One region of the Rhodoferax aquaticus genome, then DNA from elsewhere that is predicted to be linked to it. Evidence: predicted binding sites of a transcription regulator. Region 1 holds the regulator's gene; the other holds the start of a gene.

Evidence for each region. The regulator LexA, encoded in region 1, represses DNA repair genes until DNA is damaged. The targets are predictions, from matches to a motif close to ACTGTATNNNNATACAGT.
Region 2: the regulator LexA is predicted to act here: its motif matches at 5,851-5,868, upstream of EXZ61_RS06905 (DNA topoisomerase IV subunit B).

The regions. Positions count from the first base shown of each region.
Region 1 is NZ_CP036282.1:1,634,043-1,641,693, reverse strand. It holds gene xseA (exodeoxyribonuclease VII large subunit) at 1-809, opposite strand, end outside; gene EXZ61_RS07640 (MotA/TolQ/ExbB proton channel family protein) at 948-1,574, shown strand; gene EXZ61_RS07635 (ExbD/TolR family protein) at 1,599-2,027, shown strand; gene lpxK (tetraacyldisaccharide 4'-kinase) at 2,032-3,084, shown strand; gene EXZ61_RS07625 (Trm112 family protein) at 3,106-3,288, shown strand; gene kdsB (3-deoxy-manno-octulosonate cytidylyltransferase) at 3,300-4,076, shown strand; gene adk (adenylate kinase) at 4,186-4,842, shown strand; gene EXZ61_RS07610 (asparaginase) at 4,901-5,887, opposite strand; gene lexA (transcriptional repressor LexA) at 5,989-6,660, shown strand; gene EXZ61_RS07600 (hypothetical protein) at 6,684-7,010, shown strand; gene EXZ61_RS07595 (D-2-hydroxyacid dehydrogenase family protein) at 7,124-7,651, shown strand, end outside.
Region 2 is NZ_CP036282.1:1,461,955-1,469,605, forward strand. It holds gene EXZ61_RS06875 (hypothetical protein) at 1-448, shown strand, start outside; gene EXZ61_RS21880 (hypothetical protein) at 607-750, shown strand; gene bamC (outer membrane protein assembly factor BamC) at 868-1,950, opposite strand; gene dapA (4-hydroxy-tetrahydrodipicolinate synthase) at 1,976-2,869, opposite strand; gene EXZ61_RS06890 (class I SAM-dependent methyltransferase) at 2,907-3,488, opposite strand; gene EXZ61_RS06895 (SDR family oxidoreductase) at 3,485-4,300, opposite strand; gene EXZ61_RS06900 (MFS transporter) at 4,510-5,730, opposite strand; gene EXZ61_RS06905 (DNA topoisomerase IV subunit B) at 5,901-7,651, shown strand, end outside.

The sequences.
Region 1 (7,651 bases):
GCGCGCAGGTCCGCCACAAAGTCTGCAATGGTGAAGTCTGTCTCATGGCCGACGCCGGATATGACAGGGACAGGACTGGCTGCGATGGTGCGCGCCAGTGTTTCATCGTTAAACGCCCACAGGTCTTCCATCGCGCCACCGCCGCGTACCAGAAGAATGACGTCAATACAGACATGCGACGCCTCTTGCGCTGGCGCGGCCCGCGCCCCTGCCAGACCATACAAACGCTCAAGCGCAGCCACCATTTCAGACGCCGCCGAAGCACCTTGCACCGAAGCGGGCGCTATGACTACTGGGATATGCGGTACGCGCCGCTGGAGCGTGGTTACTACGTCATGCAATGCTGCCGCCCCTAAAGACGTGACCAGCCCTATGCCACGTGGTGTTGCGGGCAGTTTGCGCTTGCGCTCAGCATCAAAGAGCCCCTGCGCCTGTAGAGCAGCCTTTAGCTTAAGAAACTGCTCAAACAAAGTGCCCTGCCCCGCCTTGCGCATGGACTCCACCACCAGCTGCAGCTCACCCCGAGGTTCGTAGACGCCCAGGCGACCGCGCAGCTCAACCCGATCTCCATCACGCGGGACAAAGTCCAAGGCACTTGCAGCACGGCGGAACATGGCGCAGCGGATTTGCCCACTGTCGTCTTTGAGAGTGAAGTAACAGTGCCCGCTGGTGGCTTTGGAGAACCCACTAATTTCACCAGCGACTGCCACAGGGTTAAACCGCGCGTCAAGTGCGTCCGCTATAGCGCGGCATAAAGCTCCCACTTGCCACACACGAGGCGCAGCGGAAAACGAATCAAGATCACCCATCAAACCCCCTTCGATCAACCGATAAGACTCTTCCGCCAGTGCCCGCCCATGATGCATCGACGTTGTGTTGCCAGCCCAAGGTTGAGGTCTGCACGTGCGCCATAATCGTGGAGACTATTTTTTGCGCGGAGAGATCATTTGTTTTCCATCATACAAGCCGCTGGCTGGCCGATATGGCCCCTGATTGCAATGTCTGTCGTGGCATTGGCCATCGTTATGGAGCGCTTTATCAGCTTAAAAACCAGCAAGGTGGCGCCAGCCCACCTGCTACAAGAGGTACTGACCGTATCTCGCAACAACGTGCCCGCCCCGGACGTGGTAACCCAACTTGAAACCAACTCCGCGCTAGGCGAAGTGCTGGCAAGTGGCTTACGTGCCATCAACGCCAACCCGAAATGTTCAGAAGACGATTTACGCGCCACCATGGAGGGAGCCGGCCGTGTCGTCGCCCAGCGTCTGGAGCACTACCTGAGCGCGCTGGGCACCATCGCTTCTGCAGCGCCATTGATGGGCTTGTTCGGCACGGTGGTGGGCATGATTGAGATTTTTGGCTCACAAGCCCCCGGGGGATCTACGGGTGGCAACCCCGCCCAATTGGCACACGGTATTTCTATTGCCTTGTACAACACCGCGTTTGGGTTGGTAGTGGCCATTCCCTCCTTGATTTTTTGGCGCTACTTTCGCGGCCGAGTGGACGCTTATTTGTTGACGCTTGAATTGGCAGCGAGCCAGTTGGCACGCCACTTGAAAACACTGCGCAAATAAGCGCGCTTTGCGAGCACCGTTGACATGAATTTTCGCCCCCGCCGCCAGGAAGAGCCGGAGATCAATCTCATTCCGTTTATTGACGTGTTGTTGGTGATATTGATCTTTTTGATGCTTTCCACCACGTACAGCAAATTCACCGAAATGCAGCTGACCCTCCCCGTGGCGGACACAGAGGCACAGCGTGACTACCCCAAAGAAATGATCGTGGCAGTGGGCGCTGACGGTGCCTACAGCGTCAACAAGGTCGCGGTGGTTGGCCGGTCGGTAGAAAGCATTGCATCGGCCATGGCGGAAGGAGCCAAAGCAGGTAAAGACACGGTAGTCATCATCAGTGCCGACGCCAGCGCCAAGCACCAATCGGTCGTTACCGTGATGGAGGCGGCACGGCGCGCGGGCCTGAATCAAATTACGTTTGCAACACAGTCCACCGCACTGGCGGGCGACAAGTAGTGCAATGGCAGCCGCGTGGGTCGGCGCAGTCGAGCAAACGCTGCTGCGCGCTTGGACACGGCGCGGCGCTCTGGCATGGGGCTTGCTGCCCCTCACCGCCCTCTATGCCTTGCTATATGTGTTGCGTCGTGCTTGCTACCGCTATGGTCTAGCGAAGCCGCAGCGCGTTGATGCCGTCGTACTCGTCGTAGGCAATGTCGTCGTGGGTGGCGCAGGCAAAACTCCCACCACCATCTCCATCGTTGAACACTTGCGCGCCCGCGGCCTTGCGATTGGCGTTGTGTCGCGCGGCTATGGACGTAACAGTGACGCAGCATCCGTGGAGGTACTTGGAGATACTTCGGTTGACTTGGCGGGCGATGAGCCCTTGCTGATCAAGCGGTCAACGGGGGTACCAGTTTTTGTGGCGCGCTCGCGCCATGCCGCAGCTTGCGCCCTCTTGGCGCAGCATCCCCACACCCAGGTGATCGTCTGCGACGATGGCTTGCAACACTATGCTTTGTACCGCGACATCGAGGTCTGCGTTTTTGATGACCGAGGGTGTGGCAATGGCCTCTTGCTGCCGTCAGGGCCACTGCGCGAGCGTTGGCCGCGCAGGCCCATCAAGGCGCTGGGACAACATACTGAGAATCTGCTCGTTTTAAACACCGGTGGCGTCGCCCAAACGGGGCAGTTTGTTGCGCGGCGCAGTTTGGCGCCGTACGCCATAGACCGCAACGGAAAGCACATTCCTTTAGCGGCCTTGTATGCGCCAGGGCACGAACCCGTCATGGCGGTCGCGGGCATTGCGCGCCCGGAACGGTTTTTTGACATGTTGCGCGCACAGGGTGTGCCCCTTGACAAGACTCTGGCGCTGCCAGATCACTATGACTTTAGTAGCTGGCCACCCAATATTTACGAGGGCTACCAGCTTATTTGCACCGAAAAAGACGCACTCAAACTCTGGCAGCATGCACCCCATAGTCTGGCGGTACCCTTGCAACAGGCAGCGGAACCCGCATTTTTTGACACCTTAGATTCCCACATCGATAGCGCGCTGCGCTCGCGTAAAGACTGATGGCGGCGCTATCATCCCCACATGGACACCAGACTACTACAACTCCTCGTTTGCCCTGTCACCAAGGGGCCCCTTGAATACAACCGCGAAAAGCAAGAGTTGGTTTCACGTAGCGCCATGCTGGCCTACCCCGTGCGCGACGGAATTCCGATCTTGCTCGAAAACGAGGCCCGCACACTGAGTGACGCAGAGCTCGGCCTATAAGCACACTTTCTATGGCCTGCACTGTACTCATCCCTGCCCGCCTGGCGTCCACACGTCTGCCCAACAAACCCTTAGCGGATATCGCGGGCCAGCCTATGGTGGTGCGCGTAGCCCAACGGGTGCAATCAGGTGTGCCTGAAGGGACACGCGTGGTGGTGGCATGTGACCACATCAGCATTGCGCAAGCCTGCGCACTCCATGGGGTTGAAGCCATACTGACCCGCGAAGACCATCCTTCTGGAAGCGACCGTTTAGCCGAAGCCTGTGAACTTTTGGCTTTGCCTGACAGCGACATCGTGGTCAATGTGCAGGGTGATGAGCCATTGATTGACCCCACGTTAGTTCAGTCGGTCGCCCAGTTGCTCAGTACCCACCCACAGGCGAGTATGGGTACTGCGGCACATGCGATTGACAATGTCTCGGACTTGGCCAACCCCAATGTCGTTAAGGTGGTCTTGGATGCCCATAACGTTGCGCTTTATTTCAGCCGTGCGCCGATTGCCTGGTGGCGAGATGGTTTTGCAAACGGAATGACGGCCTTACCAAGCCCTGCGCCCCTGAGACACATTGGCATTTATGCATACCGCGTTGGCTTTTTGCGGCAGTTCCCAACGCTGACCGTAGCCCCCATTGAGACCACCGAGGCGTTGGAACAACTCCGTGCGCTATGGCATGGTCACCGCATTGCCGTACACGTGTCCCAGCATGTACCGGGCCCGGGGGTAGACACTGAGCAAGATTTGGAACGTGTGAGAGCAATTTTCTCGCAAAGCCCCCCTAGTCTGTAAGTTAGCGCGTAGGCAGCCCGTGCTATTCTCACGGGTCAATTTACAAGCACCTAGGCACCCTCGGTACCTAGGTCAATAAGGCAAGTTTTAGCTACATCCAAGGATACCCATGAGACTGATTCTGTTGGGCGCACCAGGCGCTGGAAAAGGCACGCAAGCCACCTTCATCTGCCAAAAGTACGGAATCCCCCAGATTTCGACTGGCGACATGCTACGGGCAGCAGTGAAGGCAGGTACTCCCTTAGGTTTGGAGGCCAAGGCGGTCATGGCTTCAGGCGCGTTGGTCAGTGATGGACTGATCATCAACTTGGTCAAGGAACGCTTGACGCAAGCGGACTGCGCCAATGGCTTCTTGTTTGACGGTTTCCCCCGCACGATTCCCCAAGCGGATGCCATGAAAGCGGCCGGGGTGATGCTGGACTATGTCATTGAAATTGACGTCCCGTTTGACGCCATCGTCGAACGTATGAGTGGGCGGCGCTCACATCCGGCATCAGGCCGCACGTACCACATCAAATTCAACCCTCCTGCGACCGAAGGTAAAGATGACGTCACTGGAGAGCCCTTGATTCAACGCGATGACGATCAGGAAGAAACGGTCAAGAAGCGTTTAGATGTTTACAGCGCACAGACCCGCCCACTGGTGGATTACTACTCGCAATGGGCACGCCAAGAGCCCGCCATCGCCCCCAAGTACCGCGCTATTAGCGGCGTAGGTAACGTTGATGCCATTACCGCACGTGTCATGGAAGCCCTTAGCAGCTAACACACAGTCGGCAACCGTGCACCAGAAAGGCCGCTTTATGCGGCCTTTTGCATTTGCATCAACCCATCAGTTCCAAAATGAGGGCAATGCGCGCCTTCACTGGCGACAACGCACCCGCATGTGGCAAGGCATCCGATGCGCTTGCCGCAATCACAGCACCGTTGGCACAACGCGAGCAACGGACCACGCGTATGCCTAGTTCCTGTGCCTCACGCAAGGCGCTTTCCAAATCTGCCTGAATCGTGCCATTGCCAGTGCCGGCCACCACGATCCCGCGCAATGGGTGAGCTTCTGTACTTGCGTCAGCACACAATGCTCTTACCATGGCACCGGATGCACCCGCATAGTTCATCACGACGTCTACGCGCGGCCACACATGCCCCGCCTTCGGCTCAAACTGCAGAGTAAGTCCTTGGTGGACGCCCGGCCATGGGTGCAATTGACGCACCAGACCCTCTTCCACGAAGCCCAAAGGCCCAGCCTCCCCAGAGTCAAATGCATCCAACTTGTACGTGTGCACCTTGCGCACATGGGCCGCATCATGCACGGTGCCCGCGCACACCGCCATTACGCCGTGAGCCCCCGGCGTTAGCACAAGGGCCACGGCATCCAAGAGGTTTTGAGGTCCGTCTGGCGTCATCGACGATGCGGGACGCATGGCACACGTCAGTACAACTGGCTTTTCCGAAAGGCCCACAGTAGACAAGGTGCGAGACAAGAAAAAAGCCGTTTCTTCAAGGGTGTCCGTACCGTGCGTCACCACAATGCCTACGACATCGCGGTCCGCCAAATGATCTTGTATTCGGGCATGCAAGGCCGCCCACTCAACAAACCCCATGTCCTTGCTGTCCACTTGGGCCACCTGCTCAGACACCAACACGCGTCCGTCGAGTTGGCTTTTCAAGCGAGGAACAGATGCCAGCAGCTGATCGACCGCCACTTGTGCGGCGCTATACCCCACATTGTCTGAAGCATCACTGGCCGTACCTGCAATGGTTCCCCCGGTTCCCAGAAAAACGACTTTCCCTTGTTTTTTTGCGCTCATAGCTTGTCAATCTCATAAAACTGATTAAAAATACAGTTACTGTATATTGCAACAGCTGTTAAAGATAACAGTAGTCACCTATGCAGACCTAAGGAGTCAGTATGCTTGATAGTCCCAAACTCACGGCCCGGCAGCAACAGATATTTGAACTCATCCAAACCGCCATCGCGCAAACAGGAGCCCCCCCTACCCGGGCCGAAATTGCCAGCGAGTTAGGTTTTAAGTCAGCGAATGCAGCCGAGGAGCATTTACAAGCCTTGGCCCGCAAAGGTGTCATTGAATTGGTTAGTGGCACGTCGCGCGGCATTCGCATCAAGAGCAATGCGGCTCAATCGCCGTTTGGCTCCCGCGAAAAGTACTCGATGTCGCTTCCAGGCTTCGGGCAACTCTCACTTCCATTGGTGGGCCGTGTAGCGGCTGGTTCACCCATATTGGCGCAAGAGCATGTAGACCAAAGCTACTTCGTGGAGAGCAGCTTGTTTCAACATCGCCCTGACTATTTGCTAAGAGTACGTGGCATGTCGATGCGCGACGCAGGCATTATGGACGGCGACTTGTTGGCAGTACAGGCGACCAAAGATGCGAAGAACGGGCAAATCATCGTTGCCCGCCTAGGTGATGAAGTCACTGTAAAGCGCTTTCGCCGCAACAAACACCTGATTGAGTTACACCCGGAGAACCCAGACTACCAAACCATCGTGGTAGAGCCAGGTGAGTCGTTTGAAATTGAAGGGCTCGCTGTAGGGCTGATTCGCAACACCATGCTCATGTAACTGCTGATCAAGTGCTTGTAGCTATGAACCTCGCCTTCATTACCCATACCGCGCTGGCGGCATTGACCAAGCAGTTTGGTCGCCGCTCAGCTCCCAAGCCAACCGAGCCGGTGCAAAGTATCTTCACTACAGACTTCGCAACGTCCAGAACTCTGCAACTTGGAAGCTACTCAAGCAAGTCACTTCAGAAAACGTACGGTTTGCGAGTCGCGAAACCCGTTCGCGTGTTGCGCGTTATCGAGCGCGACAGCGCGCATTTTGGTCACGGCCGTTTGGTGATGTCCGGAAGAATGGCTGACGTGTGTGCTGAGCTAGACAGATTGGTTGCGTTAGAAGCTACGGCACAGTAGATAGCCCACCATAACCTAGCACAAAGGCGCGCCGGAAGACTATTAAATACTAGCGTTTTCACGGAGTCCCAACTGGCGATAACAGCAGCCTAAGACAAGGCACAATGTGTGCTATGAATATTGTGATTCTGGATGATTATCAGGACGCTGTGCGCAAGCTCGCGTGCGCTGACAAGCTGGATGCGTACCAAGCCAAGGTGTACACCAATACCGTCAAAGGGCAAGGTCAACTCGCAGTTCGACTCAAAGATGCTGACATCATCGTTCTTATCCGTGACCGATCGCAGATCAGCAAGTTACTGATCGAAAAACTTCCCAAGCTCAAGCTTATCTCGCTGACCGGGCGAATGGGGGGCTACATTGACGTTGCTGCATGTACTGAACGAGGCATCGCAGTGGCAGAAGGGGTTGAAACATCAGGCGCAACCGCCGAACTCACATGGGCATTGGTGATGGCCGCGATGCGCAGGCTACCTCAGTACATTGGCAACCTCAAACACGGTGCTTGGCAGCAATCAGGACTTAAGTCAGGGGCAATGCCTGCCAATTTCGGTCTGGGCAGCGTACTACGAGATAAAACATTGGGGATTTGGGGCTACGGCAACGTAGGTCAGCTTGTTGCTGGCTACGGTAAGGCATTT
Region 2 (7,651 bases), 170 kb from region 1:
CGCTTTTGCGCAACTGATTCGTGATGCAGTTGCGGATGCTGCTGCACAAGGTGTTCGCGAGATGGTGTGGAGTGATGCGGATTTTTTCGATTGGCCTTTGTGTGAAAAGTCAGTCATTGACGCGCTAAATGTTTGGGCCAATCGACACAGACGGTTGGTCATACTCGCCCACAACTTTGACGTGATTCCTCGTAAACATCCACGTTTTGTGGAGTGGCGTCGTATGTGGGGACACATAGTGGAGTGCCGTGTTGCTAAACAGTGGGATGCAACTGAGTTCCCAAGCGCAATGTGGATGCCGTCAACCTATGTTCAGCGTTTAGACCCGGCGCGTTTTCGTGGCATTGTTAGCAATGATGCGTTGGGCGTGGCGCACCTAAAAGAGGCATTGAATGAGGTGCACAAACAAAGTAGCCCTGGGTTTCCTGCCACAGTTTTGGGCCTATAGTGCACCGAAAAGGGTTTTCCCTAGGGGTGTCCTGCATTTCTTGTATAATTTTCTGCTCTAGTGGAAAGAGCTCGAATGCTTTTCGCTGGTGTCTACGCAGTCCGCTGCGAAGACAATTTCCGGAAATTGTTTCGTCAACTCACTTTAGTTTTTTTAAAATGAACAAATCTCTCGTTTTGGCAGCTGTTATCGCTGCTGCTGCCTTGGCCGCTTGTGGTAAAAAAGAAGAAGCTCCAGCTCCAGCTCCTGCTGCTGCACCAGCTGCTGACGCTGCCAAGCCAGCTGAGCCAGCTAAGCAATAATTTTTGCTTCAGTAAAAAAACCACCGAAAGGTGGTTTTTTTTTCGCCCATACACATCAGGGGCTATACGCAATGGACCGTGTCATAGGGCCGTGACCCAATGACACGGTTGTGTTGGCTATCGGATGTCGTCAGCCAACACTTTGAGAATACGCTGTGCAGTGGCCGATGACTCAGGCGCGCCCTTGATGTCTAAGACAGTCACAGTCGATTTTTCGGCTACAGACTGCACGCTAATCTGAAACTTGGTGGCATCTTTGTTCTTGGAGCTGCTGCTAAACAACTTGCTGAAGAAGCCTGCCTCACTGTTGTCCGGTGTGAGTTCAACGTACCGTACAAAGTAGACGCCTTGCTTGCGGTCACGGTCTTCCACGGTAAATCCGGTGCGATCCAGAGCCAAGCCGACGCGGCGCCACGCGCGGTCAAAACTATCGTCCAGTTGCAAGACCGGTACTCCATTGTTACTTGCTACGGTCGCCACTTGCTTTGTTATGCTGCTAGCTACTAAGTTTTTGGCCTGCTCTTGGCTGACGCCTAGTTTGACCATCAGTCGGCGAAGAAATTCGGCTTCCAGTTCTGGATCTGCAGCACGTGGCTGCCAAATAGTTTGGTCTTTACGGTCCGATGTGTAGACCTCCACCATGCCGCGGTGGCTGATGAAAATTTCGGTACTGCCATTGGCGTTGCGTTCCAAGCGGGTGCGAAACTTGTCGCGCTCTGGGGTGGAGTAGAAAGAGTCAAGCAGTTTCCCCAACGCGTTGCGAATCGCGTCCATCGGAATTTTCGCCCGATTCTCAGCCCAGTCAGTTTCCATGATGCCCAAATCAACCTGGTCCATGGCGAGCAAGAAGCCGTTCTCTTGCCAGAAGTCCCTGACTGGATCCCACAGTTTTTCAGCGGGTCTGTTGACCACGAGCCAGCGTTGGTTGCCAGATCGCTCGATCCGCACATCACCTAACTCGACTGCTGCGACTGTGCTTTTGGTGGTGGCGTCTTTGCTTGTTTTCAGGCTGGATGCGGAGACTGCGCCGCCTACTACCGTGTAACGCGTTTCTTTGGACAACTGGGTCAAGTCAGGTGGCACATCTAAGGAAGGAGCGCGGGCTGTACTGCGGTAGTCCACCTTGTCGGACTCGAGGGTCGAGCATGCACTCAGCGCCATTACCAAGCCAAGCAGTGCAAATTTAGGGAAATAGTTCACAGGAATCCTCAAAAAGGAAAGTAGCTCAAATCAAACCGTTTGTCTGCAATACCCGCTCAAGCGCGGCTTGATTGCCTTCGGTTAGCCCGGTCAAAGGAAGGCGAATGGTGGGCTTGCATTTGCCCATCCGTGACACCGCCCATTTCACGGGAATAGGGTTGGACTCCACAAATAGAGCCTTGTGCAGCGGCAAAAGTTTCAATTGAATGTCCATCGCCCGTTGAATGTCGCCTGCAATTGCAGCCATGCAAAGCTCATGCATGAGGCGTGGCGCCACATTGGCAGTCACGCTTACATTGCCGTGGCCGCCGCACAGCATCAGTGCAACTGCTGTTGGGTCATCGCCAGAGTAGATGGAAAACCCTTTAGGCGCTTCCTTAATCAGCCACTGGGCACGCTCAATATTGCCCGTGGCCTCCTTGATGCCAACGATGCCAGGGACCTGAGCCAAGCGCAGGACCGTCTCATGCGCCATATCTGCAACAGAGCGCCCCGGCACGTTGTACAGCACCACGGGAAGGTCAACCGCTTCCGCAATGGCTTTGAAATGCTGGTACTGGCCTTCTTGCGTTGGTTTGTTGTAGTAGGGAACTACTTGCAACTGGCAATCAGCACCCACTTGCTTGGCAAATCTCGCCAGTGCAATCGCTTCGCGGGTGGAGTTGCCGCCACAGCCCGCCATGATGGGCACGCGTTTGGCAGCTTGCTCTACCGACACGCGAATGATTTCGCAGTGCTCTTCGACGCTGACGGTGGGTGATTCGCCAGTGGTGCCCACCACACCAATGCAGTCTGTGCCTTCCTCAATGTGCCAGTCGATCAACTTTCGCAACGCTGGATAGTCCACAGAACCATCTTCAAGCATGGGGGTGACGAGAGCAACAATGCTGCCTCTAATGGGGCCGTTGGAAGAATTCATGTCGGGGCACACTTTTGTGGGTAAACGCGCATTTTAACTAGAGCGCGTGACGCTTCAGTTCGTCAAAGGTCACGGCTGTGTTAAGCGGACGTAAAGCGACAATACGCTGGACCATACGCGGCGAGTCTGTTTGCAGGCCGTTTTCATACGCAATGACATGTAGATGCTTGCATGCATCCCATAGTTCGCCTGGATCGAGCAAGTAGTCTGGCCTGGAGGGGCGTCCAATATTGTCTTGCCCCCTTGCAAAGGTTTCATACATTAACACCCCCCCGGGGGCTAGGGTGCGGACCCAGGTTTCTAGCAGTGGGCGCCACAGGTAATTCGTAACCACAACCGCACCAAAGGTGCGTAGTTGTCCTTGCTCCATCAAGGGCCAAGCACCCTGCTCAATGTCTGCTTCGATCAGGTCAGCCGATGGCGCATGGTGCCGAGCAGCTGTAAGGTCACGGTCCACACCTGTCACTGCATGCCCCCTTTGCAAGAACCAGGCTAGGTGTCTACCGCTCCCGCACGCAACATCCAGTACGCTGCATTGGGGCTCCAGCAAGTGGCTCCATCGCACGATCCACGCAGAAGGAGCGGACAGACGCCCCTGCAGCCCAATGGCTTCACTCATTGGGGTTTAACGTTGTCTTTGAGCGCAGCCATGGCCATCTTCTCTACGATTCCTGGCGCAATCAATTTCAAGAATCGTCCCAGCTTGCCCTTGCTTGTCATGACCACTTCGCGCTGTCTTGACTGCATGCCGCTCAGAATGAGTTGAGCACAGGTTTCTACTGACATAGCGCCCTCTTCCTTGAGCCCACTAGAACCCGCAGTTTGCCCTGCGGCGTTGAGACCGTGGGTACGGATATTGGTGAGCACTACCCCGGGGTAAGCCGTTGTTACGCTAACGCCGGCGCTTTGAAGCTCTGACCGCAAGGCCTCAAAAAAACCGGTCATTGCGAACTTGGACGCACTGTACGCAGTACGCCCAGGCACCCCGATGAGCCCGGCCAGAGACGATACCGCCACGATGCGCCCGTGGCTTTTGCGCAAGTAGGGGAGCGCAGCATGGGTGCACCAGACACTGCCCCAAAGGTTGACGCGCATAAGTTGTTCGTACCAGCCTAAGTCTTGTGCCTTGACCTCCGAAAACAAGGCCTGCGCGGAGATGCCTGCATTGTTAATCAGGCTGTCGACGCCCCCAAAGCGGGCCACTGCAGTGTCGATAAGTTGTCGACACTGCGCCTCAATAGACACATCGGTGGGCACGACCAGCGTTTGCGCCCCTAAGGCGGTGCACTGCTGGGCAACCGCGTTCAGAGTGTCGCCATTGCGTGAGGCCAAAACTAGATTCACGCCAGACGCATGTGTTTGCGCCAACTGCCGCGCCATTTCGGCCCCGATGCCGTCAGACGCCCCGGTGATGATGATTGTGTGTGCCATGGTGGTTGAAGGAGTAGAAAAGCTTGTCAAAGTTGGGTGTTTGAGCAGGTGTGTCGCAAGGCCTTGTCAGGCCAGTGGCTAAAAGCAGCCCCACAGTTGATTGGACAACTGGAGCAAAAAGTCGGGGCGACCATACAAGGTAAACACCAGCCACAAGACCAAGCTTGCAAGTACAAGTACACAGGTTGTTTGCCAGCGCTGCATTGTGCTTAAGCAATTGCTGAAGGGCTGCGCACGATGGCACGCTCTCGCACCGGCAAGTTCACCAGGGCAGCAAAAACTCCCAAGGCGATGGCCAAGTACCACACCAAGTTGTAGCTGCCCGTGCGGTCAAACACAAGCCCACCTAACCAAACGCCCATGAAAGACCCTATTTGGTGACTGAAGAAGACAAAGCCGCTGAGCATCGACAGATGCGAAACCCCAAAAATCTGAGCCAGTGCCGCATTCGTCACGGGAACCGTAGACAGCCACAAGAACCCCATCACGCTGGCAAACACATAGACGCTTGCCGGAGACAAGGGCACGATCAGGAACACCGCGATAGCCACCGCGCGTGCTGAATAGATAAAGGCCAAGATATAGCGTTTGGGCATCTTCTGGCCCAAAACGCCCGCCAGATAGGTGCCAAATACATTGAACAGACCAATCAATGCCAGCGCATAGCTTGCGACTTCGGGGGATAGACCTTTGTCCTTCAGGTAGCTAGGCATGTGCACCCCAATAAACACGACCTGAAAGCCGCAGACAAAATAGCCCGCCATCAGCAGCTGAAAACTGGGGTACCGAAACGCTTCTTGTAAAGCTTCAACGATAGACTGCTGGCCCCGCTGCTGGCCCTCACGGTTAGAAAAACCGGGTTCGCGCAGCCCCCAAGCTAAGGGCGCCATCAGCAATGCGGCAAACCCCAGCAAAGTCAGTGCTTCTTGCCAGCCCAAACTGCTGATCAGCTGGCCCTCGACTGGGACCATTAAAAACTGACCAAATGAGCCCGCCGCCGCCGTAATGCCCATGGCCCAAGAGCGCCGTTCGGCAGGTACATTGCGGCCAACCACTCCATAGACTACTGCGTAGGTGCAGCCACCCTGCGCCATGCCAATCAGCACGCCGGTACTCAGGGTGAACAGCAGGGGTGAATCTGAATGCGCCATACCCAGCAAGCCCAATGCGTACAGCACGGCAGCCCCTGCGATCACTTTGACCGCGCCAAAGCGGTCCGCCGCCATGCCCGCGAAAATGCCCGCTACGCCCCACGCCAAGTTTTGGATCGCCAAGGCAAATGCAAAGGTCTCCCGGGTCCAGTCTTTGGCCTGGGTAATGGGTTGCAGCCATAGCCCAAACCCATGCCGAATGCCCATGGACAAGGTGACGATGGCAGCGCCGCACAACAAAATCTGCGGAATAGAGACCGAGGCAAGAGGTTTTTGCATCCTGCAAATGTAGCGTTTTCTCGGCTCCAGCGCAGACCTGCTGAGTCGCCAAAACTGACGTCAATTCGACTTGGAGCCACGACACAATGCGCAGGCCCTTAATCCCCGCGAAACCTCACTACTGGTTATTTGTACAGTTAATTGATTGCTCAGCGACTACAATGCCCCCCATGTCTGCCAAACCAAACTCTGAATATTCTGAAGGTTCCATCCGGGTGCTTAAGGGGCTGGAGCCCGTTAAACAGCGCCCCGGCATGTACACCCGCACCGACAATCCGCTGCACGTCATCCAAGAAGTTTTGGACAACGCGGCGGACGAAGCGCTGGCCGGTCACGGCAAAAAAATCAAGGTCATCCTGCATGCCGACGGCTCAGTGTCGGTGGAGGACGACGGCCGTGGCATCCCTTTTGGCATGCACCCCGAAGAAAAAGCCCCGGTCATTGAACTGGTGTTCACCCGCTTGCATGCGGGCGGCAAGTTTGACAAGGGCAAGGGCGGTGCTTACAGCTTTTCAGGCGGTTTGCATGGCGTGGGGGTCAGTGTTACCAATGCGTTGGCCTTGCGTCTAGAGGCGACGTCTTACCGTGAAGGTTCGGTGGCCGGTTTGGTGTTTGAAGGCGGTGACGTTACCCAAGCCCTGCAAGTGCGCAAAGCCGGCGAGGGCGACCGCAAGTCCGGCACCAGCGTGCGCGTCTGGCCTGACCCCAAATACTTTGAGTCTGCAGCCCTGCCTATGGGCGAGCTCACACATTTGCTGCGCTCCAAGGCCGTGCTCATGCCCGGCGTGAGCGTCACGCTGCTGAACGAGAAAACCAAAGAAAGTCAAAACTGGCTCTACAAAGGCGGCCTGCGCGACTACCTCATGCAGTCGCTCAATGGCGACCCGGTGATTCCTTTGTTTGACGGCGAGGGCTTTGCCGACGCGCAAAACGACAGCTTTGCCGAAGGCGAGGGCGCTAGCTGGTGCGTAGCGTTCACCGAAGAAGGCCAGCCCGTGCGCGAGAGCTACGTCAATTTGATTCCCACCAGCGCAGGTGGTACCCACGAATCCGGCTTGCGCGACGGTTTATTCACCGCTGTCAAAAGCTTTATTGAACTGCACAGCCTCCTGCCCAAGGGCGTGAAGCTCATGCCGGAAGACGTGTTTGCACGTGCCAGCTACGTCTTGTCGGCCAAGGTGCTAGACCCGCAATTCCAAGGCCAGATCAAAGAGCGGCTGAACTCGCGTGACGCTGTGCGCTTGGTCTCCAGCTTTGTGCGCCCCGCGCTAGAGCTGTGGCTCAACCAGCATGTGGAATACGGCAAAAAGCTGGCTGAGCTGGCAATCAAGGCCGCGCAAACCCGCCAACGCGCGGGCCAAAAGGTCGAAAAGCGCAAAAGCAGCGGCGTGGCCGTATTGCCCGGCAAGCTGACCGACTGCGAAAGCCGCGACACCGCCTACAACGAAGTGTTTTTGGTCGAGGGCGACTCGGCAGGTGGCAGCGCCAAAATGGGCCGCGACAAAGAAAACCAGGCCATCCTGCCCTTGCGTGGCAAGGTGCTCAACACGTGGGAAGTGGACCGCGACCGCTTGTTCGCCAATAACGAAATCCATGACATCTCGGTCGCCATCGGCGTAGACCCCCACGGCCCCAACGACACGCCTGACATGAGCGGCCTGCGCTACGGCAAGGTGTGCATCTTGTCCGACGCGGACGTAGACGGCTCGCACATCCAAGTGCTGCTGCTTACCCTGTTTTTTCGGCATTTCCCCAAACTCATTGAGGCGGGCCATGTGTTTGTTGCGCGCCCACCGCTGTTTCGGGTGGATGCGCCAGCGCGGGGCAAAAAGCCCGCGAGCAAGGCCTATGCCTTGGACGAAGGTGAACTGACCGCCATCTTGGACAAGTTGCGCAAAGAAGGCGTGCGCGAAGCAGCCTG